DNA from 2 places in the Nonomuraea sp. NPDC049309 genome. Region 2 is predicted to be linked to the other one. Evidence: riboswitches for the same ligand, from Rfam matches in the RefSeq annotation. Region 2 holds a riboswitch; the other holds the start of a gene.
The links. Region 2 has a riboswitch for cyclic di-AMP ahead of ACGFIM_RS38095 (coiled-coil domain-containing protein). Riboswitches for the same ligand answer to the same signal wherever they lie in the genome.

Region 1 (5,948 bases), on a different contig from region 2:
GTGCTCGCGCCCGGTCTCCGGGTCCCTGGCCCGCACGGTGACCTCGGGATGCATGCCCGTGGACCGGCGCTTGGCCGACTCGGCCTCCTCGTCGTCGAGCAGCAGGCCGTGCTCCCGCTCGACGAACCTGGCGATCGCCCGGTTGATCGCCAGCCCTCCGTACGGGACCGAGCCCGACGCCACCACCGACTCGCCGGACAGCACCGCGATGCGCGCGTTGTCGCGGCCGATGTCGATCACCATGTGCCCGGCGCAGTCCGACAGCTCCAGGCCCGCTCCGAGCGCCGCCGCCACCGGGTGCGGCACCAGGCGGACGATCCGCGCGTCCGCCTCGTACGCGATGTCGCGCAGCGCCGCCCGGTCGATCGGCGTGGAGTCGCCGGGCAGCGCCATGACGACGCGCGGACGGGAGTAGGGGTGCCAGTGCACCTTGCGCAGGAAGTGCCGGATCATCCGCCGGGCCAGCTCGGTGTCCGCGGGCAGGCCGCCGCGCACCGGCCAGCACGTCCGGCCGCCGCCCCCGAGGGCGGCGGCTTCCGCGCCGTACCCGATGACCTTGCCGGTGCGGCCGTCGCACATCACGGCCGAGGGCTCGTCCAGCACGATGCCTCTGCGCTTGGCGTAGATGCGCGTACTGGCGGCTCCCAGGTCCATCGCCAAATCACGACCGAAGAGACTCATCGCCGGACGTATTTCCTGAGCTGCTCCAACGCAACACCAGGAAGAGAACCGGGCATTTTTACCCAAACGGTGTTAGCTGGGCGTATCGGGCCGTGGCGCCGCCCCCGCGGAAGCGCGACCCACGCGGTGATGAGCGGCGGGCGCGGCGCGGTCATCGCGGCCCGGCGGAACCGGGTGCGGCGCGGCCTGGATCAGGCTTCCCTGAGCTCGGCGAGGGTGTCGTCGGCCCACTGGAGGCCGGCGCGGGCCAGGGTGAGGCCGAAAGCGTGGGCGTGGCGGCCGAACCGGCCGGGCCGCAGGGCCTCCAGCTTCTCCAGCTGTGCCTGGTAGCGGGCCCTGATGCGCTCGACGACGGCGATCGCTTGATCGCGCTCCATCACGTGGAGGAGGAACGCCTGGAGCGCGATCTCGCTGCGTGCGGGCAGCACGGGGTGGTGCTCTTCCATCCACGTGCGCAGCTCGCGCTCGCCTTCGGGGGTGATCGCGTAGATCTTGCGCCCTCTCGCGCCCTCCGCCTCGACGGTCACGAGCCCGTCGGCGGCCATCTTCACCAGCTCGGGATAGATCTGCGTGTGCCCGGCCTGCCAGACGTGGTTGAGCGAGCCGTCGAACGTCTTGGCCAGGTCGTAGCCGCTGGCGGGGCCGACGGTCGAGAGTAGTCCGAGCAGCGCGATCCGTAGGGACATGGCCCTCAGGATATCGAAGGCTTGACATGTAAAGACTTACATATCACTCTTCACATGTGAGCAATGACAAGAAGGGTGACGGCATCCTCCTGTTCGCCGTTCTCGGCGGCATGTTCCTGGCGATGCTGGACCAGACGATCGTGGGCACGGCGCTGCCGCGCATCGTGGCCGAGCTGGGCGGCGGCACGCTCTACACCTGGGCGGTGACCGCGTACCTGCTGACCTCCACGGTCACCGTGCCGCTGTACGGCAGGCTGTCGGACCAGCACGGCAGGAAGCCGCTGCTGCTGATCGGCATGGTGGTGTTCCTGATCGGGTCGGCCCTGTCGGGCGCCGCGCAGGACATGACGCAGCTCATCGCCTTCCGCGCGCTCCAGGGGCTCGGCGCGGGCGCGCTGATGCCGCTGTCGATCGCGCTGGTGATGGAGATGTTCCCGCCGGCGTCGGGCGGCGCCCGCGTGCAGGGGGCGATCGGCGGCGTGATGGGGCTGACGTACCTGGCGGGGCCGTTCCTCGGCGGGCTGTTCACCGACCAGGCGACCTGGCGCTGGGCCTTCTACGTGAACGTGCCGATCGGGATCGTGCTGGTGGCGATCATCGTGCTGCGGCTGCCGCGCCGCCCCGGCACCGGCGGCGGGCGTCCCGACTACGCCGGCATCGCGGTGTTCACCGTGGCCGTCACCGCGTTGCTGCTGGGCCTGACCGAGAAGGGGCTGGACGGCCACACCTGGACCGACGCCCCCGTGGCCGGGCCGATCCTGCTGGCACTGGCGCTGCTGGCCGTCTTCGTGGCGGTCGAGCGGCGGGTGGCGAGCCCCATCATGCCGGTGGAGCTGTTCGCGAACCGCTCGTACACGCTGGTCAATCTCGTCTCGTTCGTGACGGCCTTCTGCATGTACGCGGGCGTGGTCTTCCTGCCCCGCTACTTCCAGCAGGCGCTGGGCGCCAGCGCCACCGCCTCGGGCCTGCGGATCTATCCGCTGACGCTGGGCATGGTCGCGGGCAGCGTGCTCATGGGCGCGCTGATGGCCAGGACCGGCCGGTACAAGCCGTGGCTGCTGATCTCGCCGGTCCTGCTGGGCGCGGGCGCGCTGCTCTGCCTCAACCTCTCCGTGAACAGCGGGGGTCTGGCGGTCGCGCTGTGGATGCTGCCCCTCGGGCTCGGCATGGGGCCGATGCTGTCCGGGCTGACGGTGGCCGCGCAGCAGTCGGTGGAGCCGCGGCACCTCGGCACCGCCTCGGCCAACCTCACCTTCTTCCGGCAGATCGGCGGTTCGGTGGCGCTGGCGGTGGGCGGCACGCTCTACGCGGGGGAGTTCGCGGCGAACGTGCCCGTGGTGGGCGAGGCCGCCGCGCACGCCTCGGCCGCCGCGCTGGTGGTGCCGGCGCTCGGGGTGGCGGGCGCGCTGATCGCCCTGGTGGCGGTGTCCGCGCTGCCGGACCGGCGGCTCACCCGTCCGGGATCGCCGCCCGCAGGGCGCGAGGACGCGCGGGCGGGCTCGGTGGAGGCCGGTTTCGCGTCATGAACGGCACCGTGCGAAGCTGTTCGGTATCCCCGACACCATGGAGGTCCTCATGGCGGATGCACCGGAGCCGGAAGTCAGCGAGACTCCCGAGGACGCGATGAAGCGCAAGTTCCGCGAGGCGCTCGAACGCAAGCGCAATCAGCAGGCGGGCTCAGGCGCGGGTGGCAGGGGCTTCGATCCATCGAAGATTCACGGGACGCACGGTCCGGCCGCCAGCAAGAGATCGTTCAGGCGTAAGAGCGGCGGCTGATCAAGCGAAATCCCCAGGGGCACGGCATGCCGTGCCCCTTTCGCATTTTCATTCCCGCCTAAGGTAGATCTTTTGTCCGATTCATGGTGAAACGTTTGCGGGTGTCCAGTCCCGTCGTTAGAGTGTTCGCCATTACCAGCCGGTGACCTAGTCCTTACCCAAGACGGACGACCGGCTGGCGCCGAATCCCGAACCTTTCGGGAACCGGGGAACCACCCTCCCCTTGGGGTGAATCCGGCCCCCGTGGCCGGTAGGGCAACTCCACCGCCCGAACCCGTCAGCTAACCCGGTAGGCGTGATGGAGAGGATTGCGTATCACATGTGTCACCAGCGTGTCGTACCCCCGGACCGCTTCGTGCTGACGGCCGCCTGCTGAGCGGCCCCCTTCCCCAGGCTCGTTATTTGCGTCGCGCGTAGCGCGCGGATGCTCTGCTCCGCCGTGCCCATTTCCCCCTCAGCGCCGGCGTAACTCCCCCTGTCCCCTCGTGAAGGGTTTGCTGCTTCATGTCTGCCTGTTTCGGCCTGCGTTCCCTCGCCTCGCTGACCACCTGCTGCGCGGTCGGCATGACCATCGCCGGCACGGCGGCCCACGCCGACACCGTTGACGAGAAGATCCTGCTCAAGGGCTCGACCACGGCCTCCTACTTCTGGGACGACGCCTCCGGCCGAGCCGGTGACACCGGGCTGCCGGCCAGCGGCAAGCCCATGCAGAAGGGTCTCGCGGCCAGCCCGAGCTGGCCGCTGATGACCGAGGGATACGTGGTCTACAAGGGCAAGAAGGCGCCGTTCTTCGTCGGTGACCGCGGTCCCGGCGAGCCCTCCAACCGCGGCATCATGCTCGACCTCGACGCCAAGACGTTCGCCGAGCTGACCGGCGGCACGTTCAACCCGAACACGCTGCACGTCGACGGCATCGGCGGCCAGGGCCACATCGAGGTCCAGTACGTCATCACCAAGTGGGGCCCAGGGCCCGGCAAGAAGAACTACCCGGTGCCGTTCTCGACCGGCGCCTGGTCCAGGCGAGACAGGAACCCCGCGCCCCCGCCCGCGCAGGACGAGCAGTCCCAGCAGGCCGGCGGCCGCTCGGTGCCCGCCGCCCGCTGACCCGGCGCCTACGCCGTCCGCTGACGCGCCGTCCCCGTCCCCGTGCGGCGTCGCGGACGTGCGCCATCGCCGCGCCGGTGCGCCCTTCCCCCTCCGCGTGCCGGCGCGGCGATTCTCTCCCCGCCCCAGGCGCGGGCCCCGCTCCATGCGCGGGCCCCGCTCCATGCGCGGGCCCCGCTCCATGCGCGAGTCCCGCTCCATGCGCGGGTCCGTCATGGCGGCACGCCGCCACGTGGCGCGCTGTCGAGTGGTCCGTAGTCGCGCGGTGTGCTGTCGTGTGGTGCGTTTCTTGGTCGTTGCACACCACGCCAGGAGGTCCTCACCCATTTCAAGATCCTCGACGGCGAGTCGCAAATCCCGTATCGCTGTCACCAACGTCTGTGGCCGGTATACCTAGGGGGCGCGTTTCGCGGACTCGTAGCGGCGTACAAATGCCGCTTTACGGGCGCCGACCAGAATGACATTCTGGTCGGCGTGACGACCCGTGTAGCCGCAAACGGCATAGAGATCGCCTACGACAGCTTCGGCTCACCCACAGGGCGGCCGCTCCTCCTGATCATGGGGCTCGGCGCCCAGCTCATCCAGTGGGACGAAGGGCTCTGCCGGCTCCTCGCGGAGCAGGGACACCACGTCGTACGGTTCGACAACCGCGACGTCGGCCTGTCCACGCACTTCCACGACGCGGGCGCGCCCCGGCCGGGGGAGCCCGCGCCGTACCTGCTGGAGGACATGGCCGACGACACCGCCGCGCTCATGGACGCCATCGGCTGGCCATCCGCGCACGTCGTGGGCGCCTCGATGGGCGGCATGATCGCCCAGACGCTGGCGATCAGGCACCCCGAGCGCGTGCTCACGCTGACCTCGATCATGTCCACACCCGGACCCGACGTCGCCCCGCCCACCCCCGAGGCGCTCAAGGCGCTGCTCACCCCGCCGCCGAAGGACCGCGCCGGGGTGATCGACCAGTCGGTGGTGACCTGGTCGACGATCGGCTCGCCGGGCTACGAGATGGACGAGGAGGCCATCAGGACGCGGGCCGGGCTGGCCTACGACCGCTGCTTCGACCCCGCGGGCACGGCCCGGCAGTTCGCGGCGATCAGGGCGTCGGGCGACCGGACGGAGGCGCTGGCGAACGTCCGCGTCCCCACGCTGGTGATCCACGGCGAGGCCGACCCGCTGGTCCCCGTGGCCGGCGGCCGCGCCACGGCGGAGGCGGTGCCGGGGGCACGGCTGGTGACGTACCCGGGGATGGGGCACGACCTGCCGAAGGCGCTCTGGCCCGACATCGTCTCCGAGATCACCAAACTGACCTCGGCCTGACGCGCCGGCCGGCGGCCCCACCCCTGCGCCACGGACCGCCGGCCACCCCCGCCCGCCCATCGACTATCCCGCCCGTCATCCGCCCCAGCTCCGCCGGCCGCCTCCGCCTCCGCCGGCCGCTGTCCGTGCCCCGCTGGTGGTGTCCGCGCTCCGTTGTCCGCTGGGTGCGTCCCGTCGGCCGCTCTCTGCGCCCTGGTGGCTGTTATCCGCGCTCCGTCGGCCGCTCCCCGCCCCCGCGGGCCGGCTCCATGCCAGCCCGCGGCGCTTCTTGAAACCGCGGCGCTCGCCTTTGAAACCTGCGGTGCTCGCCCCTTGAAAGCCGCCCGCATCGGGCGCGCGCATCGGCGTGGTGCCGTCCCCTGCCGTCGGTGAGGCGTCCGC
Region 2 (5,948 bases):
CCGACCCGATCCACGCGGGCGGCCTGCGCTATCACGGCATGTCGCCGCTGCTGTCGCACATGTACGAGCTGGGCCTGTTCACGGCGGTGACCCGGTCGCAGCGGGAGTGTTTCGCCGCGGGCGTGCGCTTCGCGCGAACCGAGGGCATCCTGCCCGCGCCGGAGCCGACGCACGCGCTGGCGGAGACCATCGCGGAGGCGCTGCGGTGCAAGGAGAGCGGCGAGGAGAAGGTGCTCCTGACCGCGCTGTGCGGTCACGGGCACTTCGATCTGGCCGCCTATGAGCGCTATCTGGCGGGCGAGCTGGAGGACTACACGCTGCCGCAGGAGCGCCTCGACCAGGCGCTCACCGAACTCCCCGGTTGACGGGCCCGGTCGGACGAGCGGGTGGCCGCGTCCTGCGGCCACCCCGCCGTCATCGCGCGGTCGGGCGCTTGCCGTGGTTCGCCTTCTTCTTCTTGCGTGCCCTGCCCTTACGTGCGCGCTTTGCCATGAGCTCGCCTCCCGTTGATCGGCTCCTGTGACCGGCCCAGTGACCGGCCCGGTGATCGGCCCAGTGATCGGCCCAGTGATCGACACTGCTTCTGACTCAACGTCTCCCCACACGGTGACCGGCGCAAGCGCTCCGCACGAACTAACATTCCTCAACATGTCCATGTCATAATTTGGTGGAATGTGTTGGAAGGAGCGGGTGTGCTCGCACAGCAGCGTCAGCAGGCGATCCTCGAACGCGTCCGCAGGCTCGGCGGCGTGCGAGTGGCCGACCTCGTACGCGAACTCGGCGTCTCCGACATGACCATCCGGCGCGACCTGGAGGTGCTGGCCGAGCGCGGCCTGCTGGAGAAGGTGCACGGCGGAGCCACCGCCCTCGGCCCCGGCTCGACCGAGGAGCCCGGCTTCACCGCCAAGTCGGCCAGGCAGCAGCAGGAGAAGGAGGCCATCGCCAAGCGCGCGGCCATGCTCGTCCGCCCCGGCACCGCCGTGGCGCTGTCGGCCGGCACCACCACGTGGGCGCTGGCGCACCACCTCATCGGCGTGCCCGAGCTGACCGTGATCACCAACTCGATCCCGGTCGCCGAGGTCTTCCATCGCAACCCGCGCGCCGACCGTACGGTCGTGCTGACGGGTGGCGTGCGCACGCCGTCCGACGCGCTGGTAGGGCCGGTCGCGGTGGCCGCGATCCGCCGCCTGCACGTCGACACGCTCTTCCTCGGCGTGCACGGCATGAGCGTGCGGGCCGGGTTCACCACGCCCAACCTGCTGGAGTCGGAGACCGACAGGGAGCTGGTGGCGGCGGCGAGCCGGCTGGTCGTCCCGGCCGACCACACGAAGTGGAACACGGTGGGCATCAGCACGATCGCCGAGCTGGACGAGGCCGACGTGGTCGTCAGCGACGCGGGCCTGCCGGAGGAAGCACGTACGGAGCTGGCCGAACGGGCCGGCGAACTGATCATCGCGGAGGGCTCGTCGTGAAGCGCACCATCACCCATCTCGCCGACGGCCGGGAGCTGATCTACTTCGACCGGCGCGACGACGCGGACAGGAGCGCGATCGACCGGCGCCGGCTCGACCCCCGGCCGCCGGCCTCGGAGCTGCGCTACGACCCGCTGACCGAGGAGTGGATCGCGATCGCGGGGCACCGGCAGACGCGGACGTTCCTGCCGACCGGCGGCACGGCCGAGTGCCCGCTGTGCCCATCGTCGGACGAGCGCGCGACGGAGATCCCCTCCTACGACTACGACGTGGTCGTGTTCGAGAACCGCTTCCCCTCCTTCTCCGGAAATTTCGGCACTTATGAGCCTGTGGGGGGCCTGAGCGAGGTCCGTCCGGGCGTGGGGCGCTGCGAGGTGGTGTGCTTCACCTCCGACCACGACTCCTCCTTCTCCGCGCTCTCCGACGAGCAGGTGGTGCTGGTCATGGAGGCGTGGGCCGACCGTACGGCGGAGCTGTCCGGCATCGAGGGCGTCGAGCAGGTCTTCTGCTTCGAGAACCGGGGCGCGGAGATCGGCATCACCATCGCGCACCCGCATGGGCAGATCTACGCCTACCCGTACGTCACGCCGAGGACGAAGCTGCAGCTCGGGGCCGCCGAGCGCTACAAGGGCCCGGGGAACCTCTTCGCCGACGTGCTGGCCGCCGAGCGGGCCGAGGGCACGCGGGTGGTCGCCTCCAACGAGCTGTGGACGGCCTTCGTGCCGGCCGCCGCGCGCTGGCCGTTCGAGGTGCACATCTATCCGCACCGGCAGGTGCCGGACCTGGCGGCGCTCACGGATGCGGAGCGCGCCGCGTTCGCCCCGCTCTACACCTCGGTGCTGCGGGCGTTCGACGGGCTGTTCGGGATCGTCATGCCGTACATCTCGGCCTGGCACCAGGCGCCGGTGCGCACGGGGCGCGACCTCGCGTACCTGCACCTGGAGCTGTTCTCCATCCGGCGGGCGCCGAACAAGCTCAAGTATCTGGCGGGCTCGGAGTCGGCGATGGGGGCGTTCGTGAACGACGTGCGCCCCGAGGAGGCGGCCCGGATGATTCGATCACAGATCGATCACTAATAGATTTCTACTTAAGGTCGCATGACTCGTGATCTACCACTAATATCCCCATATGCATCGCCCGTAACACGGCTGATGCCCGCCTAATCCCGGGCGCGTCGCCCGGGAGCCGGGGACCCAACCGCGCCTTGGGGTGAATCCGCTACGGCGGTAGGGAGCGACTCCCATGCCCGAACCCGTCAGCTAACCCGGCCGGCAGAGGGAGAGGAACTCATACGTGGCGGCTTCGTCCCCCGCGAAACTTGCCATCGGTCTCATCGCCGCCGCCGCCATCGCCGTCCTCCCGGCGCACGCGGCGACGGCCGCCCCGAAACCGACGGAGTCCGAGCTCCGCGCCCAGCTCAAGCAGCTCAACAACAAGGTCGACAAGCTCATCGAGAAGTACAACCTCAAGCGCGTCGAGCTGGCCAAGGCACAGGAAGCCGCCAAAGCCGCGCAGGCCAAGCTGACCGCGGCCGAGCAGACGCTCGCCGCCGCCGAGCAGCGCGTCGCCGAGATCGCCCGCCTGCGCTACCAGAACATCGACCCGTCGCTGCCCGGCTTCATGATGCCGGGCGACGCCGGCACCGCCGCCCTCCTCGAACAGCTCACCGCCGAACAGCAGGCCGTCGTGGCGAGCGTCGCCAAGGCCCGCGACGAACGCAAGAAGGCCAGCGACGAGGCCGCCGCGCTCACCGCCAAGATCAAGAAGGACGCGGCGGAGGTGGCCAGGCAGCGCCGCGAGGCCGAAGGCGTCATCAGCGACATCGAGAAGAAGCTGCGCGACCTCGTGCCGGTCGCCACCGGCCGCAGGTCCAACGGCACCTGGGCGCCCGAACTGCCCGGCGGGCCCGACAACATCACCCCGCGCACGCGGCTGATGAAGCAGCAGATCGAGAAGAACTTCGCGCTGCCGTACACGGTGGGCTGCTTCCGCGCGGGCTCCAGCGGCGAACACCCGCTCGGCCGCGCCTGCGACTTCATGATGAGCACCGGCGGCACCCTGCCGACGCCCGCCAACAACGCGCTCGGCGACCGCATCGCCGAGTGGGCGCTGCAGAACAAGGACAAGCTCGGCGTGAAGTACGTGATCTGGAAGCAGCGCATCAACTCCGGCACCGGCTGGCGCGCGATGGCCGACCGCGGCAGCATCACCGAGAACCACTACGACCACGTGCACATCTCGATGAACTGAAAGTAGGGGATATTGCATCTGATGATGGATATCCACAAGTTGAGGGCGTTTGTACGGCAGTAGCCCTGGTCTTGGGGGCTGTCCAGTAGACGGTGTAACGCTGCGTGAGTTGTTTCAGCGGGTGGTAGGTGTCAGGCGGCCTTCGAAGGTGATGGCGAAGGCGTTCAAGGCGGTTTTCCAGCGAGTGATCCAGCGTTTGCGGCCTTTGCCGGTCGGGTCCAGGCTCATGATCGCCATGTAGACGCATGTGAGGGCGGCCTGCTCATTGGGGAAGTGGCCGCGGGCGTTGACCGCCCGCCGGATGCGTGCGTTGACCGATTCGATGGCGTTGGTCGAGCAGATCACCCGCCGGATCTCGGCCTCGAAGGACAGAAAGGGCACGAACTCGGCCCAGGCGTCCTCCCACAGCTTCACGATCGCCGGGTATCTGCCGCCCCAGGCCTCGGCGAACTCCATGAAGCGCTCCAGTGCGGCTGCCCCGGTCGCAGCGGTGCAGACGGGCTTGAGCGCACGAGCGATGGCGTCCCCGTGCCGGCGGGCGGCGTACCGGAACGAGGCGCGCCACAGCCCGAGGATGTCGCGCTCGCCGTCGACGGCGACCGCCAGGGCGAGGGAGATGGGCCGGTTGGCGACCTGCCCGTCGCGCAGCTTGACGTGGATGGCGTCGATGAAGATCACCGGGCAGACGGGATCCAGTGGCCGGTTCTGCCATTCGGCCATGCCCGCCAGCACCTTGCCGGTGATGGCCGAGATGGTCTGCTTGGACACCTCGGCGCCGTAGACCTCGGCCAGGTGAGCGGAGATCTCCCCGGTGGTCAGCCCCCTCGGCGGCCAGGGAGATGACCATCTCGTCCACCCCGGACAGGCGCCGCTGCCGCTTGCGCACGATCTTCGGCTCGAAGCTGCCGTCCCGGTCGCGGGGCACGCTGATCTCCACCGGCCCGACATCGGCGATGACCGTCTTGGAGCGTGTGCCGTTACGGGCGTTGCCGTTGCCGTCGCTGCGCTGGCGTTTGCCGTAGCCGAGGTGGTCGGTGAGCTCGCCCTCGAGCGCGGACTCCAGCACCAGCTTGGTCAGCCCGCCCCAGCAGCCCGTTCTCCCCGACCAGGTCCATGCTGGGCGCGGGCCTGCTGGATGAGCTCGGTGACGAGCTCGCGATGAGCGTCGTCGACGTGCTTGTGCGCCACCTCGGTGTCCTCAGGCGCGGGAGGGCGCTGTTCTGAGCGGATGCCAGTGAGCTTTTCGGGATTGGTGACTGAGTAGATAGCGGCGATCCGGTCGCCACCGGGCGTGAGATCCACGACGACCACGGCGAGTGGGCTGTCGCCGGAGAAGACGAGCGCGCACGGGTCGCCGGCCACACGCCGGTAGCGGAGGTCCACCTCGCCTGGCGACAGCGTCGCGGCGACCGACATGAACAGCGCGGCCACCTGATCGCGGCCACGCACCGGGTGCAGGCTGGTGGCAGGCCCCTTACCGCCGCCGTCGGTCCACAAGGTCACGTCTGGTGCCAGCACCTCGAGCAGGGCCCGCAGATCGCCGCCGAGTGCGGCCGCAGCGAACCGTTCAGTGACCTGGGCATGAACGTCGGGCTCGGTCCGGTGACGGGGACGGCGTGCGTGGACGTGGCGGCGCGCGCGGGCCGCGAGCTGGCGGACCGCGGCCGGCTTACGGCCGAGGATGTCAGCTGTCTCCGGATGGCTGAACCCAAACACTTCATGCAGCACGAACACTGCTCGTTCCAGCGGTGACAGGGTTTCCAGCACCACCAGCACCGCCATCGACAACGATTCGGCGCGCTCGGCGGTGCCGCTGGCGTTGTCCTCGGCCGTGACCAGCGGTTCCGGTAGCCATGGGCCGACGTAGGTCTCCTGTCGGCGGCTCAAGTTCGCACGCCGGGCGAGTGCCTGGTTCACCGCGATACGCACCAAATAGGCCCGAGCGTTCTCGACCCGTCCGGCGTCCTGCTTGCGGTGGCGATCGGACCACGCCAGCCACACCTCTTGCAGCGCGTCCTCGGTGTCGGCGACGCTGCCGAGCATGTTGTAGACCACGGAGAACAGCAGCTCCCGATAACCGAGGAACTGTTCGGTGACGGCGTCGGTCGCGTGCCGTGGGATCGATGTCATGGCGTACCTCCTCATCTGCCGCGACCGAAGAGTCTCGTCACGTGGCGAGTGTGACATGAACGCCTCAGACATGATCTGTGCCGCGGCCGTTGGTAG

Region 1: it holds a riboswitch for cyclic di-AMP, as region 2 does, so the genes downstream of both, ACGFIM_RS33410 (hypothetical protein) here and ACGFIM_RS38095 (coiled-coil domain-containing protein) in region 2, are expected to answer to the same signal.

The regions. Positions count from the first base shown of each region.
Region 1 covers NZ_JBICSH010000006.1:375,695-381,642, forward strand. The annotation lists gene ACGFIM_RS33390 (rod shape-determining protein) at 1-654, opposite strand, end outside; gene ACGFIM_RS33395 (PadR family transcriptional regulator) at 873-1,367, opposite strand; gene ACGFIM_RS33400 (MDR family MFS transporter) at 1,424-2,893, shown strand; gene ACGFIM_RS33405 (DUF5302 domain-containing protein) at 2,931-3,143, shown strand; cyclic di-AMP (ydaO/yuaA leader) riboswitch at 3,313-3,454, shown strand; gene ACGFIM_RS33410 (hypothetical protein) at 3,648-4,247, shown strand; gene ACGFIM_RS33415 (alpha/beta fold hydrolase) at 4,722-5,567, shown strand.
Region 2 covers NZ_JBICSH010000010.1:12,755-18,702, forward strand. The annotation lists gene ACGFIM_RS38075 (TrpB-like pyridoxal phosphate-dependent enzyme) at 1-365, shown strand, start outside; gene ACGFIM_RS38080 (50S ribosomal protein bL37) at 415-492, opposite strand; gene ACGFIM_RS38085 (DeoR/GlpR family DNA-binding transcription regulator) at 693-1,472, shown strand; gene galT (galactose-1-phosphate uridylyltransferase) at 1,469-2,548, shown strand; cyclic di-AMP (ydaO/yuaA leader) riboswitch at 2,619-2,760, shown strand; gene ACGFIM_RS38095 (coiled-coil domain-containing protein) at 2,766-3,722, shown strand; partial or broken gene ACGFIM_RS38100 (transposase) at 3,837-4,952, opposite strand; partial or broken gene sigJ (RNA polymerase sigma factor SigJ) at 4,959-5,924, opposite strand.